DNA from 3 places in the Citrobacter sp. KH_055_1 genome. Region 1 is predicted to be linked to each of the others. Evidence: riboswitches for the same ligand, from Rfam matches in the RefSeq annotation. Region 1 holds a riboswitch; each other region holds the start of a gene.
The links. Region 1 has a riboswitch for cobalamin ahead of btuB (TonB-dependent vitamin B12 receptor BtuB). Riboswitches for the same ligand answer to the same signal wherever they lie in the genome.

Region 1 (7,638 bases):
AATATAAGTCGCTGACCCATTATACAAAAGGTACGCAGTCACCCTGATAAATCAGGGCTCCCACTGCTTGTACGTACACGGTTTCAGGTTCTTTTTCACTCCCCTCGCCGGGGTTCTTTTCGCCTTTCCCTCACGGTACTGGTTCACTATCGGTCAGTCAGGAGTATTTAGCCTTGGAGGATGGTCCCCCCATATTCAGACAGGATACCACGTGTCCCGCCCTACTCTTCGAGTTCACAACACATGCGATTTTGTGTACGGGACTATCACCCTGTACCGTCGGACTTTCCAGACCGTTCCACTACCACACATGCTGATTCAGACTCTGGGCTGCTCCCCGTTCGCTCGCCGCTACTGGGGGAATCTCGGTTGATTTCTTTTCCTCGGGGTACTTAGATGTTTCAGTTCCCCCGGTTCGCTTCATTACGCTATGTATTCACGTAATGATAGTGTGTCGAAACACACTGGGTTTCCCCATTCGGAAATCGCCGGCTATAACGGTTCATATCACCTTACCGACGCTTATCGCAGATTAGCACGTCCTTCATCGCCTCTGACTGCCAGGGCATCCACCGTGTACGCTTAGTCGCTTAACCTCACAACCCGAAGATGTTTCGTAAAACACATCGTGTTGCGAAAATTTGAGAGACTCGAACACACCGCTTATCTGTTCTTATTACGGAGAACAGACACAGTGTGTCGTTTCAATTTTCAGCTTGATCCAGATTTTTAAAGAGCAAAACTTCGCAGTGAACCTTTTCAGGTACACTCTGAAGTTTTCTTGTGTTTTTGCAGTAAAGGATGGTGGAGCTATGCGGGATCGAACCGCAGACCTCCTGCGTGCAAGGCAGGCGCTCTCCCAGCTGAGCTATAACCCCATCGTAATACTATTCTCTGTTACCCTAATTCGTTTCCGGGCAAGGCGCGGTGATGCGAAGCATACATCAGTATGTGAGCATCGCCGTAACACAGCACGGAGGCGAATTTGGTAGGCCTGAGTGGACTTGAACCACCGACCTCACCCTTATCAGGGGTGCGCTCTAACCACCTGAGCTACAAGCCTGCAGAGATTTTTACTGCTAATTTTTCATCAGACAATCTGTGTGAGCACTACAAAGAACGTTTCTTTAAGGTAAGGAGGTGATCCAACCGCAGGTTCCCCTACGGTTACCTTGTTACGACTTCACCCCAGTCATGAATCACAAAGTGGTAAGCGCCCTCCCGAAGGTTAAGCTACCTACTTCTTTTGCAACCCACTCCCATGGTGTGACGGGCGGTGTGTACAAGGCCCGGGAACGTATTCACCGTAGCATTCTGATCTACGATTACTAGCGATTCCGACTTCATGGAGTCGAGTTGCAGACTCCAATCCGGACTACGACATACTTTATGAGGTCCGCTTGCTCTCGCGAGGTCGCTTCTCTTTGTATATGCCATTGTAGCACGTGTGTAGCCCTACTCGTAAGGGCCATGATGACTTGACGTCATCCCCACCTTCCTCCAGTTTATCACTGGCAGTCTCCTTTGAGTTCCCGGCCGAACCGCTGGCAACAAAGGATAAGGGTTGCGCTCGTTGCGGGACTTAACCCAACATTTCACAACACGAGCTGACGACAGCCATGCAGCACCTGTCTCAGAGTTCCCGAAGGCACCAAAGCATCTCTGCTAAGTTCTCTGGATGTCAAGAGTAGGTAAGGTTCTTCGCGTTGCATCGAATTAAACCACATGCTCCACCGCTTGTGCGGGCCCCCGTCAATTCATTTGAGTTTTAACCTTGCGGCCGTACTCCCCAGGCGGTCGACTTAACGCGTTAGCTCCGGAAGCCACTCCTCAAGGGAACAACCTCCAAGTCGACATCGTTTACGGCGTGGACTACCAGGGTATCTAATCCTGTTTGCTCCCCACGCTTTCGCACCTGAGCGTCAGTCTTTGTCCAGGGGGCCGCCTTCGCCACCGGTATTCCTCCAGATCTCTACGCATTTCACCGCTACACCTGGAATTCTACCCCCCTCTACAAGACTCTAGCCTGCCAGTTTCGGATGCAGTTCCCAGGTTGAGCCCGGGGATTTCACATCCGACTTGACAGACCGCCTGCGTGCGCTTTACGCCCAGTAATTCCGATTAACGCTTGCACCCTCCGTATTACCGCGGCTGCTGGCACGGAGTTAGCCGGTGCTTCTTCTGCGAGTAACGTCAATGAATGCGGTTATTAACCACATCCCCTTCCTCCTCGCTGAAAGTACTTTACAACCCGAAGGCCTTCTTCATACACGCGGCATGGCTGCATCAGGCTTGCGCCCATTGTGCAATATTCCCCACTGCTGCCTCCCGTAGGAGTCTGGACCGTGTCTCAGTTCCAGTGTGGCTGGTCATCCTCTCAGACCAGCTAGGGATCGTCGCCTAGGTGAGCCGTTACCCCACCTACTAGCTAATCCCATCTGGGCACATCCGATGGCAAGAGGCCCGAAGGTCCCCCTCTTTGGTCTTGCGACGTTATGCGGTATTAGCTACCGTTTCCAGTAGTTATCCCCCTCCATCGGGCAGTTTCCCAGACATTACTCACCCGTCCGCCACTCGTCACCCAAGGAGCAAGCTCCTCTGTGCTACCGTTCGACTTGCATGTGTTAGGCCTGCCGCCAGCGTTCAATCTGAGCCATGATCAAACTCTTCAATTTAAGTTTGATGCTCGTGAATTAAACTTCGTAATGAATTACGTATGTTCACTCAGAGACTTGGTATTCATTTTTCGTCTTGCGACGTTAAGAATCCGTATCTTCGAGTGCCCACACAGATTGTCTGATAAATTGTTAAAGAGCAGTGCAACGCGGCTTTCGCTCACCGTTGCGAGGTCCCGTATAATACGTTTTCCTCATTCAGAGTCAAGCATTTCTTTCCGCTTTTCTCCGCAGGGTTCTCAGTGGAACCCCGCTGACCCGGCGGCTTGTAATCCGTTGTTCCGTGTCAGTGGAGGCGCATTATAGGGAGTTATTTCAGGCTGACAAGGGGAAATTTAAAATAATTTTCCGAGTGCGCATTATTTCACCAAAACTGATTAAACTGCCAGTTTTTCGAGCGTTTTGAAGCCATAACGCTGGAGGACTGGCAGTAATTGTTCAGCTTCAGGCGTCATTGCCATACAAAAAGCAATATTCTCGTCAGCTGATTTTGCGTCAGGTGCTTCATGTTCTAACAACCAAGCCGTGCGACGCGCAATCGCGGCACCGGAATCCACCAGTCGCGTCCCTTCAGGTAGAACCTGTAAAAGTTCTTCCTGTAATAGAGGGAAATGCGTACATCCGAGAACAACCGTATCCGGCGGTTCCGACATCCGCAACCATGGTCGCAGAATGCGGCGCAACTCATCCAGAGGAACTGCTTCTCCGTGCAGCTTCGCTTCCGCCAGTTCCACCAACTCAGCGGAACCCAACATCGCGATCTGACACTCGTTCGCAAAGCGCGCAATCAACTCATGCGTATATGAACGCTTCACCGTCGCTCGCGTCGCCAGCAGCCCCACTACACCGTTAGCCGTAAGGCGCGCCGCCGGTTTAATTGCAGGTACCACGCCGACGACCGGGAAAGCGAACTTTTCGCGTAACGCAGGGAGTGACACCGTGCTGGCGGTATTGCAGGCGATAACAGCCAGTGAAAGGGGGTAGCGCTGCTGAACGGCAGTCACAATCTCAACAACACGCTCGACAATAAATTCCTCGCTCTTCTCTCCATAAGGAAAGGCAACGTTATCGAAAGCGTATATATAGTGGAGATCCGGCAAGAGGTTGCGGATCTCATTGTAGACCGACAACCCACCGACGCCGGAATCAAACACCAGCACGGTGGGACGTGGATCAGAAAGTGTAGCTGCCAGACAAGGTGTATTCCCGTCCTGCAGTTGGGTAGCCATAAACTGTCTCGTAATCTTTATCGAACAGGTTGGCGATTTTACCACGAACTGTCAGCTGTGAGGTGATCGGATATGACACCGCCAGATCCCACAAACTCACTCCACCCAATTTTACCGGCTGGTTAGTGACATAGTCCTTGTCATATCGTGTTCCCAGATATTGATACGTCAGGCCCCAGTCAAAATCATAGACCTGCCAATCGAGCTGATACTTCACCTGCTGTTTTGAACGGCGGGCCAGCGGCTTGTCCGTAATCGCATTACGCGCATCGACATAGTCATAGCTCAGCGTATGCGCCAGCGGACCCGTATCGAAACTCGCCGTCGCTTCAACGCCTTTAATCCGCACTTTCCCTTCGTTATAGTATTTCAGAGTGTGGGGGTCATAATCGATCATGTTATCGATATCGTTGCGATATCCTGACAAACGCCAGTTTACATCCGCCGTTAACCCTTCAAACGCCCCTTCCCACTGCTTGCTCTCTTCAGGATCAAGGTTTGCATTGCCATACATACCGTACAGCTGCCCCAGATTAGGTGCTTTATAAGAGGTGCCATAAGAAGCAATGAAACGATAGCCGTCAATGAACGCCCATCCGGCGCTGGTTTGCCATGTGCCATGCCGACCAAACTGGGAGTTGTCGTCACTGCGCGCCGCGCCTTCGAAGGTGAAGTCGCCAAGCTGTTGCAACCCGGTCAGATAAATACCGGTATTACGCTGATCGTAACCGTCCGTAACATACCCGGTGCCTGGCTCTGTGGTTTGCTTTTGCCAGTCGACGCCAGCGCCCACATTGCCGTGGCCAACCACCATACTGTTTGACCACTGCACGTTATATTGCTTCATCTCATCCAGGGTTGCCGAGGAGTCGTAGCGACCATAGTCCGGGTCATAGTTGTAGTCTTTGCTATGGCTGTAGCTGGAAACCAGTTGTGATTGGATTTGCTCGCCATTAAAGCGCAGTCCGGCATCCCAGCTTTGGCTATAGAGCTTACGGGTATCGACTAACGGCGTGCCTGGATAGTAGTAAGAATCATAATTGGTGCGGTTATCATAGCCATAGCCGCGCACAAACCCGCTCCAGGTGTCGGAGAAGTTATGTTCCAGTGCGCCGTACAGCGTCTTACTTAAAAAACCATCTTTATCGGGCTGCGCTTGCTCACCAGTGCTACCGTAGGCGACAACGTCAAAACCTTTGGTATAGGCATAATCCCCCATCAGCGTCACGCGCGTATTCTCACCGAGCTGTTGCTGCGTCGAGATGTCGTAATTCTGATAACCATTACTGCCCACACCGGCGGTCAATTCCGTCCCCGGTTTTTCTCGCGTGGTAATGATATTCACCACACCGCCGATCGCATCAGAACCATAAACAGCGGAACGCGGCCCACGAATGTATTCAATACGTTGCACCAGTGATACCGGGAACTGGCTGAGATCGGCGGCACCACTCACCCCAGCTAAATTCAGGCGCACGCCGTCAATCAGCACCAGTACATGGCTGGCGTTGGTCCCACGAATAGAAATAGACGAATTTTGTCCCATACCACCGTATTGCGCGATATCGACACCCGGCAGGCGGCGAAGAACGTCATTCACAGAGGTAGATTGCCAGCGATCGATTTCCTGGCGCGTAACAACGGTGATGGGAGCAAGCACTGCACTAAGGGGTTGCTGAAAACGGTTAGCCGTAACGACGAGAGTATCCGGGCTAGCATCCTGCGCCCAACCAGAAAATGCCGCGACGGAAAGTGCCGTCAGCAGCAATGATTTTTTGATCATTGTAAAGCATCCACAATATAAGAAGGATGCCGCAGGTCCCACCGATAGTACGCGATGATGAAAACCAGATGCGACGTTAGCCGGCAGGTCTTCGGGCTTGGAAGGTTATTCAATATAGCGAATAAAAAGAAATGAAGACTTCCCACCCAAAGGCAGTGTCTGCTTACGCTCTCATTTCACCTTTCCTTACCGCTGCGCGTCAGCTCCAGATTTACACTGGATTCCCTTTTAACTCACAGGACCGGAACGCGGATGCTACAGTTTGTTATTACCGACTGTCCAGACTGCGTATCACAATATTAGAAATCATCAATAACTGGACATCTACTGAGCAATCCCTACAATCCCCGCGTACTTTTATTTTTCAGGACGCATCATGACCCCCGAACACCTCCCGACAGAACAGTATGACGCGCAGCTAGCCGATAAAGTGGCTCGTTTACAGAGCTTAATGACGCCATTTACTGATCAGGCTCCGGAAGTGTTTCGCTCGCCGGTCAGTCATTACCGCATGCGCGCTGAATTCCGCCTGTGGCATGACGGTGACGACCTGTATCACATCATGTTTGAAAGCCAGACCAAAAGCCGTATTCGCGTCGACAGCTTTCCGGCAGCCAGCGAACTCATCAACACGCTGATGACAGCCATGATTGACGGCGTTCGTCACAATCACGTCCTGCGTCATAAATTGTTCCAGATTGATTACCTCACCACCATGAGCAATCAGGCGGTGGTATCCATGCTGTACCATAAAAAGTTAGATGACGAATGGCGTCAGGAAGCCGAAGCACTGCGGGATGCGCTACGCGCGCAAAACCTGAATGTGCATCTGATTGGCCGGGCGACCAAAACCAAAATCGCGTTGGATCAAGATTACATCGATGAACGTTTGCCGGTTGCGGGTAAAGAGATTATCTACCGCCAGGTTGAGAACAGCTTCACGCAGCCGAATGCCGCCATGAACATTCAGATGCTGGAATGGGCGATTGATGTCACCAAAGATTCGCAGGGCGACCTGCTTGAATTGTACTGTGGCAATGGCAACTTCTCGTTAGCGCTGGCGCAGAACTTCAACCGCGTACTGGCCACTGAAATCGCTAAACCGTCCGTGGCTGCCGCGCAGTACAATATTGCGGCTAACCATATTGATAACGTGCAAATTATTCGTATGGCTGCAGAAGAGTTTACTCAGGCGATGAATGGGGTGCGCGAGTTCAACCGTTTACAGGGCGTCGACCTGAAGAGTTACCAGTGTGAAACCATTTTTGTTGATCCACCGCGCAGCGGCCTGGACAGCGAAACAGAGAAGATGGTGCAGGCGTATCCGCGTATTCTGTACATCTCCTGCAACCCGGAGACACTGTGTAAGAACCTGGAAACGTTGAGCCAGACGCACAATGTGTCACGTCTGGCGCTGTTCGATCAGTTCCCGTACACGCACCACATGGAGTGCGGAGTATTACTGACCGCGAAGTGATTTTTTTGTAGGCCGGGAAAGCAAAGATACCCCCGGCCTACAAATACTATTCCGCAATTTCTTGCTTACGGTTACGCACCTTAAAGCCGATCCAGAACACCAGAATCACTGACAGGACCGCTGGGAAGAAGTTCGAGCCGATATCCGGGTATTCCGCGCGCACCACGGTGCTGTACAACAGAACGCCAAGAATAAAACAGGCCGCAGCCAGACCCGGCAGCCCCACAGGCATTGTGCGATTCTGGTAACGTTGATGCAGGCAGTAAACCGTCAGCACCAGCGAAATAATCGGGAATACAGAGAATGGCACAATGGAGCTAAACAGCGCCGCAAATGTACCATTGATCGATAAGCCAGCAACCAGCGCCAGCAGCAGCGTACCTTTATCTTGACCTGACTGTTTCATTGCTCGTCCTTCTCGTTACTCGGAGTGATGCGTCATCTTCTCTTGTTCACGGCGATACCAGTAAAATG
Region 2 (7,638 bases), 2.1 Mb from region 1:
ACGTCAGTAATTCCAGCGGCGCACCGAGCAGCGCCAGGTGGGCGACCAGAGTTTCCATACGCGCGTCGGCAATATGGCTGTGGGTATGGAAAATACCCGCTGCAATTTTGATGAGCTTGCCCGGATGTCCGACGAGAACGATTTGTTTGAACCCAAGGCGGACGGCCTCTTCAATCATGTAGCCGACAAAGTTGCTCATGGTGACCACCACCTGCGTGTCAATCCCCATCTGTTCTCGGACAAAACGTTCGCCATGGTTACCCGGCACCAGCACCACGTGTTCAAGTCCCGCCGCACGTTTGATTTCCAACTCCAGCGACAATGAACGCTTCCAGCTCTCTTCCGACATGGGCGTAACAATGCCGGTGGTGCCGATAATGGAAATGCCGCCTAGAATACCCAGACGCGAGTTGTAGGTTTTCTGCGCCCGCTCTTCACCTTCCGGGGCAAAAATTTCAATCTGTGCCCCACGATTTGGGCCGATCGCCTCGCGAACCGCTGACTCAATAGTCTGACGCGGCGTGCGATTGATTGCCGAACTGCCTACCGGTAGGCCAATTCCTTTGCGGGTGACCGTGCCGACACCTTCGCCGCCCTGCAGCGCTATTTCGCCGCTGTCGTCTAGCGTCACACGAGCAAAAATCAGCATCCCGTGGGTGGCGTCCACATCATCGCCGCCGTCTTTACGAATAGCGGCAATCGCCTGCTGCCCTTCAATGTGCGGCGACTCAACGTTCAGGCATAGCGTGACCCCGGACGGGGTGACTATGGATACTTGATGGATCAAATGCTGACGCAATACCATCAATGCAGCGACTTTGGCTGCTGCCGTCGCACACGATCCGGTGGTGTACCCTTTGCGCAGCGCTTTACCGTTGTGCCATACCGGTGCGTCAAAGGGTTGGTCGCTCATCGCGCCCCCTGCATGTGGTAGAGCATCGCGTTGACGATAGCGGCTGCGACGTTGCTTCCGCCTTTGCGGCCCAGGGCAGCTATGGCAGGCAGATGACTTTTCGTCAGCGCATCTTTTGACTCCTCCGCGCCGACAAACCCTACCGGCACACCGACCACGCCGCTCACGGCAACATCATGTTCCATCAGGCGGAACAGCGCCGTCGGCGCATTGCCAAAGACAAACAGCTTTTCGCCCTCTTCCTGAACCGCAATGTCGACGGCGGCCATCGAACGAGTGATACCCTGTTCTTTTGCGGCGCGCACCACTCGCGGGTCGCTGATGTAACAGCGGCATTCTCCGCCGAATTTTGCCAGCAACGTTTTGTTGATCCCGGAAAGGGCCATCGTAGTATCGGTATAAATCACGCTTGATCGGTTTAACGCGGCGCAAAACTGCGCCAGTACATCATCGGAAAACCACAAAATGTCCAGCCAGTCGAAGTCAGCGGTGGTGTGGATCACCCGCTTGATGATGGCCTCATGTAATGGGCTGGCAAACTGATAGTCCGGGCGGGTTTCACGAATAATGTCGCCAATGATGTCGAAACTTTTGGCTTCAATCGCCTGGGGTTGCTGAATGTATTGCATTGTTTTGTCCTCAGGCCACACCGACCAACAGCCACCGCAGCGCAATAAATAGCGCCAGGGCCAGGGTCGATGCTACCCACATCAATCGTATCGTTTGGGAAATGTCGTCTACTGAAATGTCTCGTTGTGCATCACCGATCCACGGTTTCTCAACGCGCTCGCCAAAGTAGTCGTTAGGACCACCCAGTCGAATGCCTAATGCCCCGGCAACGGCCCCCTCGGACCAGGCACAGTTTGGACTGCTGTGGTTGTAGCGATCGCGCCAACCAATGTGTAATGCACCGAAGCCGTCTTTACGGCATAAAAATGCAGCGCACCCGAGCAACAGCCACCCCAGTCGGGCAGGAATCAAATTCGCGACATCATCCAGTCGCGCACTGACCATCCCGATAGCGCGGTACTTTTCATTTTTATAGCCAACCATGGAGTCCAGGGTGTTCACCGCTTTGTAGGCCATCGCCAACGGGGCACCGCCGAGAAACAGGAAGAACAGCGGTGCAATGATGCCGTCCACGGTGTTTTCAGCGATGGTTTCCACCACCGCGCGATTGATCTGTTTCGGCTGTAATTGTGAGGTGTCACGCCCCACAATCCAGGAGAGTTTTTCCCGACTTTCTGTGAGATTATTGGCACGCAGTGGACGTTCGACATCTCGTGCGGCATTCGCCAGGCAGCGGCCAGCCAACACGGTAAAGATCATCCACACCTCGACGCCCCACCCTAGCCACGGATGAAGCGATTGCGCCAGCGCCAGTACGCCCCATGAAACGCCCCAGGTCACGCCGACCACCACAACCCACAGCACTGCGCCACCGATACGCAGCATGCCATCGCTATGGCAGTAGCGGCGCACCAGGCGCTGCACAGTGGTAATGAGATTGCCAATCCAACGTACCGGATGCGGCCAGCTCTGCGGATCGCCAATGATAAAATCAAGCAGCCAGGCGACACACCACGCGAGCAGTGTCATTTCACGCTCCTCGCGGCGTCCAGCCAGTGATTAAGCATCTCAGGACGCTGAGCAAAATGAACGTGCAGGTAGCTGGCAAACGCATTGCCAACCTGCCAACCGCCAGACCACGCCTGTAACGTTTCGCCATCGCGAACTTTGCGACAGCTCATCACGGCCTGGGTTTGAGGGGTAAAATCGGAATAGTGAAATTCATGTCCGCGCAGCACGTCACCGGGCGCAGCGAGTAAGGTTTGTTGTTCGGCCTGCGCTTCACAATAGCCAAATCGGGTCAGACGTTTGCCCATTTTGCTGTGACCGGGAATAATATCCCCCATCGGCCAGATATCGCCGTTGCTGTCTTCCAGCGAACTCCCCAGGTACATCAGACCACCGCACTCCGCGTAAATCGCCACACCGCGCTGATGAGCCGCACGCAGTTGCGCCAGCATGGTGGAATTTTGGGCAAGCCCGGCAGCGTGCAGCTCAGGGTATCCGCCCCCTAGCCAGATCATCTGGCAATCAGGGAGACGGCTGTCGTGTAGCGGGCTGAAACGGACAATATTGAGGCCCGTGCGCGCCAGTAGCGTAATGTTATCCGGATAGTAGAAGTTGAATGCTTCGTCATCAGCAATGGCAAGCGTCAGTCCAGCTCCGGCATCGGAGGCAGGAAGCGCGGGCCATTCGCCCACCGGTGGGGTGTCTAACTGGCTTAAGGCCAGCAGCGCGTCGATATCTAACGTTTGCTCAAGCGTTGTAGCAAATTCCTGCCACGGCAACTGATTGACGATTGATTCCCGCGCGGTCACCAGTCCCAGATGACGCTCAGGGAGCGCCACGCCATCCACGCGGGGAACATAGCCCAATACAGGTATCGAACAGTAGCGTTCGATGGCGACTTTAAGTAGCTGGTAATGCGTTTCGCTGTTTACCCGGTTAACAATCACGCCAGCAATGTTCAGCGTTGGATCAAAATGCTGGAATCCCATCACCGTGGCAGCAATTGACGTTGAGACGGCTTTACCGTCCACCAGCAAAATGACCGGACAGCCCAGCTGCTTCGCCATCGCGGCGGAACTGCAGTAATTGGGGTCCGTACCATAACCGTCATACAACCCCATAACGCCTTCGATGACGGCGATATCCGCATGCTGCATATGTTCGCAAAATAAGGCGTTCAGCGTGGAAGTGGGGAGCATGAAGCTATCAAGATTGCGGGAGGCTGTGCCAGATACGGCGGTATGCCAGCCGGTATCCAGATAATCAGGACCGACTTTGCAAGGCTGGACGCGCAAACCGCGTTTTTTCAGCAGACTCAACAAGCCCAGCGTTACCGTGGTTTTACCACAGCCGCTTCCGGTACCTGCAAGAACAAACGCGCGAAAATTGGCCGCCATACCCTGATCCTGTTCAGGGTGGTAGGGGTGTAGAGATACCCAGTCTTTCGACTGTATGCATCTGAGCAACCCACTTCCCACCGAAGTTGTTGGTAGTCACTGACAGGCAGGTCTTCTGGCTTAGCGTCATTCTCACCCGTCCTTCCCAATCTCGCGATCAGTGGTCTATACGGGGTCGTCAGCATCACAGCAGCGGGGGCTGCGGGGGATTCTCACCCCCTTCCCTACCACAAACGTGGTAAACCTGTCAGCTCAGGAGCAAATTCTATTAAGCTCCAGGCATGAGATGAATTAACACACCTCATGACAAAAATTCATTTAAATATCTTTTACGCTCATTCAGCCAATGTTATGGCGTCATTCAGCTTATTCTTAAGTTTGCATTCCGTATGAAAGCTTCAATTAATAATAAAGAAAGTCATTCACACAGACACTGTATCTCATCACAAAAATAAAAACTGGTGCAGTTTATCCTTCAGACACTATTACTTTGTTGCGCTATGACAATTTATTGTCTTCTATCCTTATTTTTCATTTTATAATGACGGACATACAATACGATATCAAAAATCGGCAATAGCAAAATATTGCTATTTATGCTGACTCTTCGGACGAAACAACACTAATTTGCTGGCGAAAAGCCTGCGGCGTCACCTGGTATGTCTGGCGGAAAACTTTGCAAAAATAACTGGTTTGCGAAAAGCCTAAATTTCGCGCAATACTGGCAATACTCCAGTCACTATGACAAAGCAACTCTTTAGCACTTGCCATTCGCTGTTGGTTTACCCAGGCATTAAAACCGATCCCCTGATATTTTTTGAACAGCTTGCTGAAATAGTACGGACTGAGATAAACATGCGAAGCCACCTCCTCGAGGCGAAGCTCATCCGACAAATGTGCGTCGATATAGCGCAACGCTTTTTTCATTTTACTGTCATGAGGAGTCGGGCTACGGGTTGGACGCACCGACTCTGACTGCTGTGTACTGTCTTTAATGACAACGAAATTCAATTGTTTTTTAAGGCAATTTTCAACAATCAACTTCAACAAATCTGCAGAGGCGATGACGCGAGAATAGTCCATTTCCGGAACATTACGAAATTCATTGAGCAGTTCGGGATCGGCTTGCCAGCGATCATCGACACTCAAAATATCAACCAGGCCTACGTCATTGCTTAAGCGCACCTGACCGCATAAAACAAAACCAACCAAGTGGCCTGCAATCACCAAAGGGATAGAAAAATCGGTAAGGCCGGCATGACAGCGATAAATACACGGCTGGTCTGATTTTGATGCTTCAAGGCCCCCACAACGATCGCTCATACGGCATCGCGTGCTGTGTTGCGGGTGCTGGCGCATCAACTGGCAGAAAGGGGTAAAATTAAAGAGTTCAGAAATTTCATCACCGTGAATATTGACAACCACAACGGCCAGACTGGTGGCCTGTGCAAAATCCTGTGCGATTTTATTAATGAGTTCTGAGTTCAGGGCGCTCGCAGAAATCATGATAAAACCTCTCAGTTAATTTATTGTTATAAATAAAAACACATTATTTACATTCACTTTTCATCTCGCTATTAGACGCAATGATAAAAGGTGTTAATGGACCATAACAAAAGTCTCCCATTGTGGGGAGACTTTTTAAGCTGTTCAGGAAACCGGATCACGAAATCAGTTTTTGCATTTCAGAAATAAACAATTTCCATGAAGCTAGTTCTCATTTTCCTCCAGCTTACAAGTATTACACGGTAAATTTTTGCCAATAAAGTAACGATAAATTGCTGCCCCGGCGCACGCACCGATGATCGGTGCCACAATCGGGACGATAAAGTATGGGATATCGCGTCCCCCCGTCATCGCAACATCTCCCCATCCGGCAAACCAGGCAAACAACTTAGGACCAAAATCACGCGCCGGATTCATGGCAAATCCTGTGAGCGGACCTGTTGATGCACCGATGACGGCAACCAGAATACCAATCAGCAATGGCGCGAGAGGACCTTTAGGCACCCCATTGCCATCGTCCGTAAGCGCCATAATCATACCCATCAGAATGGACGTGATGACCACTTCCACCAGCGCCGCTTGCCATACGCTAAGCGCAGAGGCCGGATAAGTACTAAAAATACTGGCCAGTTGCAGGCTTTCAAGACTGCCACGAACCATATGGTGCGCCGTCTCATATTCAATGAATAAACTGCCGTACAGCAAATAGGCCAGCAACGCGCCGCCAAAGGCACCCGCGACTTGCGCGACCGTATAGGGTAAAACTTTACGCCCAGGGAAACAGGCAAACAGCCACAGAGCGATGGTAATCGCAGGGTTGAGGTGTGCCCCGGATATTCCGGCAGTCAGGTAGACCGCCAGCGAAATCCCAAGACCCCAAATGATGCATATTTCCCATAACCCTAAACTCGCACCGGCCACCTTAAGGGCACTCAGGCATCCAATGCCAAAAAACAGGAACAGCCCGGTACCTAAAAACTCGGCAATGCATTGCGCTTTTAGTGAATCGTTCATTGTGACACCTTCTAAGCAGAGTTCGTGTCTGTACCAGCGGACTCCCTGCTGGCAGTAGAGTACTTCAAGGCTTACTATAAAAAGCGCCGTCGGCAAATTGTTGGCAATCTGAGCACTTCCACCTTTTTAAAATCGTGTAGTGATAACAAATTCTTGCTGTCAGCATTATTAAAACAGCTAACAAAAACGGGCATTAGCCCTATTAAAAACGCATTATAAAAATAATAAAATATTGCCAACAGCAGATTTCTGTTTTCAAACAAACATCACAATTTCATTTCCCCCGCATAGCAAATGATATTTATCGTGTCACTAGCAAAAATGTAAATCTGGTATTGACATAACCAAATTTTCACATCCGCAAAATAATAAAAAACATTTAAAAACAATCAGATAAAAGAATATCAAGCAATTTTATATCACCGATCACTTACTATTTTTTCACTCTCCGTTTCAAGTCAGCCATTCTTTTTCCTCGCTTCTTTTTATAGTCATGAAAATCGGAACAACCCAGGCGAGGTCTTTATGCAACAAGAAGCGTTAGGAATGGTAGAAACCAAAGGCTTAACTGCAGCCATAGAGGCCGCAGATGCAATGGTGAAGTCAGCCAATGTGATGCTGGTCGGCTACGAAAAAATTGGTTCAGGGCTGGTCACCGTGATTGTTCGCGGTGATGTTGGCGCGGTAAAAGCGGCAACAGATGCAGGCGCCGCTGCCGCACGTAATGTGGGTGAAGTGAAAGCCGTACACGTGATCCCACGTCCTCATACCGATGTCGAAAAAATCTTACCGAAGGGAATTAGCTGATGAGCAGCAATGAGCTGGTTGAACAGATCATGGCGCAGGTGATTGCTCGGGTGGCAACGCCAGAACACAAGGCTATCCCTGAAAATAATCTTCCAACACGAGAGACGGCTATGGCAGAGAAAAGCTGCAGTTTAACGGAATTTGTCGGCACCGCGATTGGCGACACCGTCGGTCTGGTGATCGCCAACGTCGACAGCGCCTTACTGGACGCGATGAAGCTTGAAAAACGCTATCGCTCCATTGGCATTCTAGGCGCCCGTACCGGCGCAGGCCCCCATATCATGGCCGCGGATGAAGCGGTAAAAGCCACCAATACTGAAGTGGTGAGCATTGAGCTTCCGCGAGATACCAAAGGCGGAGCAGGCCACGGTTCACTGATTATCCTAGGCGGCAACGATGTTTCCGACGTAAAACGCGGAATTG
Region 3 (7,638 bases), 2.3 Mb from region 1:
ACACGCAGTACCGTCTGAGCGAAGTCAACTACAGCCAGAACGGTAAGCGCTGGAAAGTGGTGTACAGCGCCTACGACAGCAAAACGCAGCCAGCGATGCCCGCTAACATGGAACTGTCCGACGGCGACAAGCGCATTAAGCTGAAAATGGATAACTGGATCGTGAAATGATGACCCATTGGCCCTCTCCGGCAAAACTGAATCTGTTTTTATACATCACCGGACAGCGTGCGGATGGTTATCACACGCTGCAGACGCTGTTTCAGTTTCTCGATTACGGCGATGATATCCGCATTGAGGTGCGCGATGACGGCGACATTCATCTACTCACCCCGGTTGCGGGTGTGGAGCATGAAGATAACCTGATCGTGCGCGCCGCGCGTTTGCTGATGAAAACTGCCGCAGAAAGTGGACGCTTGCCCGCCGGGCGCGGCGCGGCCATCAGCATTGATAAGCGCCTGCCAATGGGCGGGGGTCTGGGCGGAGGCTCCTCGAATGCCGCAACGGTTCTGGTGGCGCTGAACCACCTCTGGCAGTGCGGGTTGTCCGTCGATGAACTGGCAACCATCGGATTAACTCTGGGTGCCGACGTGCCGGTATTTGTACGCGGACACGCGGCCTTCGCCGAGGGGGTGGGAGAAATTCTCACGCCGGTCAATCCACCGGAAAAATGGTACCTGGTTGCTCATCCTGGCGTCAGTATTCCGACGCCGGTGATTTTTAAAGACCCGGAACTCCCGCGCAACACGCCAAAAAGGTCAATAGAAACGTTACTAAAATGTGAATTCGGCAATGATTGCGAGGTTATCGCAAGAAAACGTTTTCGCGAGGTTGATGCGGTGCTTTCTTGGCTGTTAGAATATGCGCCGTCGCGCCTGACTGGTACAGGGGCCTGTGTCTTTGCTGAATTTGATACAGAGTCTCGTGCTCGCCAGGTGCTTGAGCAAGCCCCGGAATGGCTCGAAGGCTTTGTGGCGAAAGGTGTCAACCTATCCCCATTGCACAGAGCGTTACTCTAAATCATTCGGGTTTCAGGAAGATGGCGAGATGACGAATCGCCAGGAGCATACAAAAGTATGTGACTGGTGTGAGGAATTGATGCCAGCGCACATGAAACGCGAGAGATAACGAGTAAGCCGGGCAAGCTGAGTTGCGGTGACAACGTCACCCCGTTCCAGACGTTGCATCGCGCTCTTTAATACACCGCCTGGAGAGGATACTGCCTGGCCCGCACAGTTTTCGGCAGATTCTTTCCACCAATGGACGCATGCCTGAGGTTCTTCTCGTGCCTGATATGAAGCTTTTTGCTGGTAACGCCACCCCGGAACTAGCACAACGTATTGCCAACCGCCTGTACACTTCACTCGGCGACGCCGCTGTAGGTCGCTTTAGCGACGGCGAAGTCAGCGTACAAATTAATGAAAATGTACGCGGTGGTGATATTTTCATCATCCAGTCCACTTGTGCCCCTACTAACGACAACCTGATGGAATTGGTCGTTATGGTCGATGCTCTGCGCCGTGCTTCCGCAGGCCGTATCACCGCCGTTATTCCTTACTTCGGCTATGCACGCCAGGATCGTCGCGTACGTTCCGCTCGTGTACCGATTACCGCAAAAGTCGTCGCTGACTTCCTGTCAAGCGTTGGCGTTGACCGCGTCCTCACCGTTGACCTGCATGCTGAACAGATCCAGGGCTTCTTTGACGTACCGGTTGATAACGTATTCGGTAGCCCAATTCTGTTAGAAGACATGCTGCAGCTGAACCTGGACAACCCGATTGTGGTTTCTCCGGACATCGGTGGCGTCGTGCGTGCCCGCGCTATCGCTAAGCTGCTGAACGATACCGATATGGCTATCATCGACAAACGTCGCCCGCGTGCGAACGTTTCTCAGGTGATGCACATTATTGGTGACGTTGCAGGTCGTGACTGCGTCCTGGTTGATGACATGATCGATACCGGCGGTACGCTGTGCAAAGCAGCAGAAGCGCTGAAAGAACGTGGTGCCAAACGCGTATTTGCTTACGCAACTCACCCGATCTTCTCAGGCAATGCGGCAAACAACCTGCGCAACTCGGTGATTGATGAAGTCGTGGTTTGTGACACCATTCCACTGACCGACGAAATCAAAGCACTGCCGAACGTGCGTACGTTGACCCTGTCGGGTATGCTGGCCGAAGCGATTCGTCGTATCAGCAACGAAGAATCCATCTCTGCTATGTTCGAGCATTAATCGAGCCCGGCTCAAAAACCCGCTGCGGCGGGTTTTTTTATCCGTTTTATTTATTTGTATGATTTATGCCAACTTCAACTATCATTTTCTAGATAGATGATGCGCTCATGGATGAAACATTATTGTGAACAGACTATTTTCCTCACATGTGATGCCTTTCCGCGCCCTCATCGACGCTTGTTGGAAAGAAAAATATACCGCCTCGCGCTTTACCCGTGATCTGATCGCCGGGATAACCGTGGGCATTATTGCTATCCCGCTGGCAATGGCGTTGGCAATTGGCAGCGGCGTTGCGCCACAATACGGCCTGTATACCTCAGCCGTTGCCGGGATTGTTATCGCCCTTACCGGTGGTTCACGTTTTAGCGTCTCCGGTCCTACCGCCGCCTTCGTGGTGATTTTGTATCCGGTGTCGCAGCAGTTCGGGCTGGCAGGTCTGCTGGTGGCTACGCTGATGTCCGGGATCTTCCTGATCCTTTTCGGCCTCGCCCGATTTGGCCGATTGATCGAATATATCCCGGTCTCCGTTACCTTAGGCTTTACCTCAGGTATCGGTATCACCATCGGTACCATGCAGATTAAAGATTTTCTCGGTCTGCAGATGGCACACGTCCCGGAACACTACCTGCAAAAAGTGGGTGCGTTGTTCATGGCCCTGCCGACCATTAACCTTGGTGATGCCGCCATTGGCGTGGTCACGCTGGGGATCCTGATTTTCTGGCCGCGTCTGGGGATCCGCCTGCCTGGTCATCTTCCGGCGCTTCTGGCCGGTTGTGCGGTAATGGGCATCGTTAACCTGACAGGTGGCCATGTCGCGACCATCGGTTCTCAGTTCCACTACATTCTGGCGGATGGTTCGCAGGGCAACGGTATCCCGCAACTGCTACCACAGCTGGTGTTGCCGTGGGATATGCCGGGGTCAGACTTTACGCTAAGCTGGAGTTCATTACGGGCGCTGTTACCAGCAGCCTTCTCGATGGCGATGCTCGGCGCGATTGAATCCCTGCTGTGCGCTGTGGTGCTCGACGGGATGACCGGCACCAAGCACAAAGCCAACAGCGAGCTGGTGGGTCAAGGGCTGGGGAATATCGTCGCGCCATTCTTTGGCGGCATCACCGCCACCGCCGCAATTGCCCGCTCTGCGGCTAACGTTCGCGCCGGGGCCACCTCGCCCATTTCTGCGGTGATCCACGCGATTCTGGTGATCCTCGCCCTGCTGGTGTTAGCTCCGTGGCTTTCCTGGCTGCCACTTTCCGCCATGGCGGCCCTGCTGCTGATGGTGGCGTGGAACATGAGTGAAGCCCATAAAGTGGTGGATCTGCTGCGTCACGCACCGAAAGACGACATCATCGTGATGCTGATGTGTATGTCGCTGACCGTACTGTTCGATATGGTAATCGCCATCAGCGTCGGTATCGTCCTTGCCTCGCTGCTGTTTATGCGCCGCATTGCGCGCATGACGCGCCTGGCACCGGTTAACGTAGACGTACCGGACGATGTGCTGGTGCTGCGCGTGATTGGCCCGCTGTTCTTTGCCGCAGCGGAGGGATTGTTTACCGATCTCGAAACGCGTATTACAGGCAAGCGCATCGTGGTACTGAAGTGGGATGCCGTCCCGGTACTGGATGCCGGTGGTCTGGACGCCTTCCAGCGTTTTGTTAAACGACTGCCGGAAGGCTGTGAATTACGTATCAGTAATCTGGAGTTCCAACCGCTACGCACCATGGCGCGTGCGGGTATCCAACCCATCCCCGGCCGTCTGGCGTTCTTCCCGAACCGTGACGCCGCACTGGCTGATATTTAACGTTTAGTGATGGCCGGCAGGCTTTGCTTGTCGGTCACTCTTCACTTCTGCAATCCCCGCTGAGTTGCTATTATCATTTCCCCTACTCCTGATAATACCCACAACAATGAACCCTAATGCTACGTATACCTTTCGCGAAATTACCGAGTCGGATATTCCCGCCGTTCAGTCATTTATTATCCGTCATTTAAATCTCTATTTTCAGGCTAACAGGCCCACTCCACGTCCTGACGAAGACATATTAGATTTACGTTCACACTACCTGCACCACCCCCGAAATCTACTGCTCGGCGCGTGGGATGCACACCAGCAACTTATCGCTACGCTGGCAGTGTGTCAGTACGATGACAGAATCATGGCATTGCGCGGGCGCTATGATTTAGCCAACACCGCAGAAATTTGCCGCTGTTACGTGGAACAGGAACACCGCCGTCGAGGTATAGGCCGCCAACTTATGACGCTGGCAGAAGCATATTGTCAGCGTCAGCAATATAAAACGCTCTACTTGCATACCCATCATTTTTTACCCGGCGGCTATCAGTTTTGGTGCAACAATCACTTTAACGTGTTCCTTGATGAAGGTGGCGAGCAACAAATTGTCCATATGGAAAAACACATTGAAAAATGTGATGTGGCGCAGATTATTTAATAAGCGTGTATTTCTCGCTATTCATTTTATTCTTTTTCAACGCCACATCGTTAATTGATCAACATCAAATAATTCTCATTTAATTTACCAAATATTTATTATCTTCGGCACATCACAATGAAGCATTAAAGATTAACCACATGATTTAAAAGGAATTAAAAATGACAATTAAATACTACCTACTTATTACAGCGGTTGACGCAATATTAGCATACCGATACAGTCCGCTCCGACAGTATTTCAAAGCGCAGTCATGCTTTTGAAACGGAATATGGTGCGGATGATTTCTCTCTTATGCCATAGCTGCCCCCGCAACTGTAAGCGGATGCTGAATATCTCTGTGTAGTGATGATTCACTACAGGTCACTGTAAAATATTTTTATGGGAAGGCCGATATTCTGATTACCGTAAGCCAGGAGACCTACTGTCATGGTTTTATACATTGAGTGGACGGGATGGTCCATGGGGTGATTTATTTGACGAATGAACAAAATTGATTCCTGATCAAACTGGCAACAATATGTTTTATTTTCATATTATTTTGCCTGAATGTCATGATGAAATGTCATCTATCGTCATGCGCCTGTCCCGCGAAATAAATAATGACCAGACGCTGAAGCGCTGGCATCAACGGGACAATGATAATGTATTCTGTTTTTACCTCTGCTTATTGCAAATATTCACTTCTGGCGCTGACCGGCGCGGCACTCTTCCTGACCAGTAATATGGCGACGGCAGCAAAGACGCAATATCCGCTGACTATCAAAAACTGTGGTCGAGATATTACCTTTAATAAAGCCCCGCAGCGCGTGATCACAGTGGGTCAGAACAGCACTGAAATCCTCTATTCTTTGGGTCTGGCCGATCGCGTTGTAGGCACATCGCTGTGGTTTGGCCCGGTTCCTGAACAGTACAAAGCGGCGAATGACAAGATTGCAGTCATCGCGCAAAACATACCCAGCTTTGAAGGCATTATCGCCAAAAAACCAGACCTGGTTGCCAGCCAGTTTGAATGGCAGATTGGCCCCGCGGGGACGGTTGCCTCTTATGAACAATTCAGTGAACTCAACGTTCCGGTTTATACCGCCCCTGCCGATTGTGCAAAAGACAATGAAGACGGCGGCGATGGTGTGCGTAAAGGCATGTTTGATATCGCCATGGTCTACCAGGAAGTTGCCGATCTGGCCAAAATCTTCGATGTGCAGGACAAGGGCGATGAGCTGATAGCCAGCCTCAAAGCCCGCGAGGCCGCAGCCAAAACGAAGATCACCGGCATGGAGAATAACGTTTCTGCCGTCTTCTGGTTCTCCAGCGCCGATCTGCAGCTTGATCCGTATGTTGCCGGTAAATTTGGCCCCGCCGCGTGGATCGCACAAACCCTCGGGGTAAAAAATGTCATTGATTCTGCGGAAGAGTGGCCGACTGTCGGCTGGGAAACCATTGCCAAAGCCAGTCCATCGGTGATTGTTCTCGGCGAGATGGGCCGTCGCCGTTTCCCGGCGGATGACTGGAAAGTCAAAATGGAATACCTCAAGTCTGACCCGGTTACCCGTCTTATCCCGGCGGTGAAAGACAACCACCTGCCGGTGATTGATGTCCAGACCATGAATGCGGGCATCAGAACCCTTGACGGGCTGGAAAAACTCGCCGATGCGCTGGTGCAATACGGTCTGGCACACCCGCAGGCCACTCATTAATCCTCGTCGCGCGTGATGTCATGCACGGGCATCACGCGCTTTCGCACTCAGGAAAGCCATCAACAATGAGCGAATTACGCAGGACGCGTCGGGCGATGAGTCAGTTTACCCAGCGAACGCTGCTGCACAGCCTGTGGGTCAGCGTGGTGATGTGCGGGGTGCTGCTGGCGGGGATCTCCATCGGTGAGACGTTTATCCCGTGGCAGCATGTCACCCACACGCTGGCAAACCACCTGTTTGGCAGCCAATATCCGGTAGACGCGCTGGATGCTGGGATCATCTGGAACTACCGCCTGACCCGTGCGCTGGTCTCTGCATGCTGCGGTGCCTGTCTGGCCGTTTCCGGCGTGGTGCTGCAATCACTACTGCGTAATGCGCTGGCCGAACCTTATCTGCTGGGGATCTCGGCCGGGGCATCGACGGGAGCGGTGCTGATCGCGCTGACCGGGCTGGGTGCGGGGATTATCAGCATGTCGCTCGGGGCGTTTATCGGCGCGCTGACGGCATTTCTGTTTGTCGCACTGCTGGCCGTGGCCGCAAGGGGTAAAAACGGGTCCGCCACCACGCAAATTATTCTCGCCGGGATCGCCAGCTCGCAGCTGTTCAATGCCATTACCTCGCTCATCATTACCCGTTCGGCCAATGCCGAACAGGCACGCGGCATTATGTTCTGGCTGCTCGGCAATCTGAGCGGCGTACGCTGGCCCGATGTGGTACTGGCCATCCCGACCGCGCTGGTCGGCATCATCGTCTGCTTTTGCTACGCCCGCCATCTGGACGCATTTTCATTTGGCGCAGAGTCAGCGGCCTCGCTGGGCATCCCGGTTAAACGCACTCGCGCCGTACTGATTACCGCGGTGACGGGGATGACCGCCATTATGGTGTCGATTGTCGGGGCCATTGGCTTTGTTGGACTGGTTATCCCTCACGCTGCGCGTTTACTGGTGGGTAATCAGCACCACCGCTTGCTGCCCGTCAGCGCCTTGATTGGTGCTATTTTTCTTATTGTCGCGGACGTCATTTCACGCACCTTACTACCAGGGCAAGTACTGCCTATTGGGGTGATCACTGCGCTGGTTGGCGCGCCCGCATTTTCGATTATTTTGATCCGAGGGAACCCGAGCAAATGACGGTTAACCCACGTTTTACCACGCCGCTACGCGCGGTAAATACCGCCAACGATGTGGTCTGCGCTCAACATCTGCACTGGGAGGTGAAAGGCAAGGCCATCGTCAATGATGTCTCTTTTCAGGTCG

Region 2: it holds a riboswitch for cobalamin, as region 1 does, so the genes downstream of both, AC3ITF_RS08700 (cobyrinic acid a,c-diamide synthase CobB) here and btuB (TonB-dependent vitamin B12 receptor BtuB) in region 1, are expected to answer to the same signal.
Region 3: it holds a riboswitch for cobalamin, as region 1 does, so the genes downstream of both, AC3ITF_RS09340 (ABC transporter substrate-binding protein) here and btuB (TonB-dependent vitamin B12 receptor BtuB) in region 1, are expected to answer to the same signal.

Annotation. Positions count from the first base shown of each region.
Region 1 is NZ_CM174473.1:4,506,271-4,513,908, forward strand. Features, by position in the region: rRNA gene AC3ITF_RS21155 (23S ribosomal RNA) at 1-596, opposite strand, end outside; tRNA gene AC3ITF_RS21160 (tRNA-Ala) at 803-878, opposite strand; tRNA gene AC3ITF_RS21165 (tRNA-Ile) at 987-1,063, opposite strand; rRNA gene AC3ITF_RS21170 (16S ribosomal RNA) at 1,134-2,675, opposite strand; gene murI (glutamate racemase) at 3,053-3,904, opposite strand; gene btuB (TonB-dependent vitamin B12 receptor BtuB) at 3,849-5,687, opposite strand; cobalamin riboswitch at 5,753-5,948, opposite strand; gene trmA (tRNA (uridine(54)-C5)-methyltransferase TrmA) at 6,064-7,164, shown strand; gene AC3ITF_RS21190 (YijD family membrane protein) at 7,211-7,570, opposite strand; gene fabR (HTH-type transcriptional repressor FabR) at 7,586-7,638, opposite strand, start outside.
Region 2 is NZ_CM174473.1:1,876,514-1,884,151, reverse strand. Features, by position in the region: gene cbiD (cobalt-precorrin-5B (C(1))-methyltransferase CbiD) at 1-913, opposite strand, end outside; gene AC3ITF_RS08710 (cobalt-precorrin-8 methylmutase) at 910-1,542, opposite strand; gene cbiB (adenosylcobinamide-phosphate synthase CbiB) at 1,553-2,512, opposite strand; gene AC3ITF_RS08700 (cobyrinic acid a,c-diamide synthase CobB) at 2,509-3,888, opposite strand; cobalamin riboswitch at 3,977-4,151, opposite strand; gene pocR (transcriptional regulator PocR) at 4,483-5,394, opposite strand; gene pduF (propanediol diffusion facilitator PduF) at 5,599-6,408, opposite strand; gene pduA (propanediol utilization microcompartment protein PduA) at 6,934-7,215, shown strand; gene pduB (propanediol utilization microcompartment protein PduB) at 7,215-7,638, shown strand, end outside.
Region 3 is NZ_CM174473.1:2,006,186-2,013,823, reverse strand. Features, by position in the region: gene lolB (lipoprotein insertase outer membrane protein LolB) at 1-170, shown strand, start outside; gene ispE (4-(cytidine 5'-diphospho)-2-C-methyl-D-erythritol kinase) at 167-1,018, shown strand; gene prs (ribose-phosphate diphosphokinase) at 1,285-2,232, shown strand; gene dauA (C4-dicarboxylic acid transporter DauA) at 2,357-4,036, shown strand; gene AC3ITF_RS09345 (GNAT family N-acetyltransferase) at 4,143-4,685, shown strand; cobalamin riboswitch at 4,902-5,128, shown strand; gene AC3ITF_RS09340 (ABC transporter substrate-binding protein) at 5,330-6,382, shown strand; gene AC3ITF_RS09335 (FecCD family ABC transporter permease) at 6,448-7,512, shown strand; gene AC3ITF_RS09330 (ABC transporter ATP-binding protein) at 7,509-7,638, shown strand, end outside.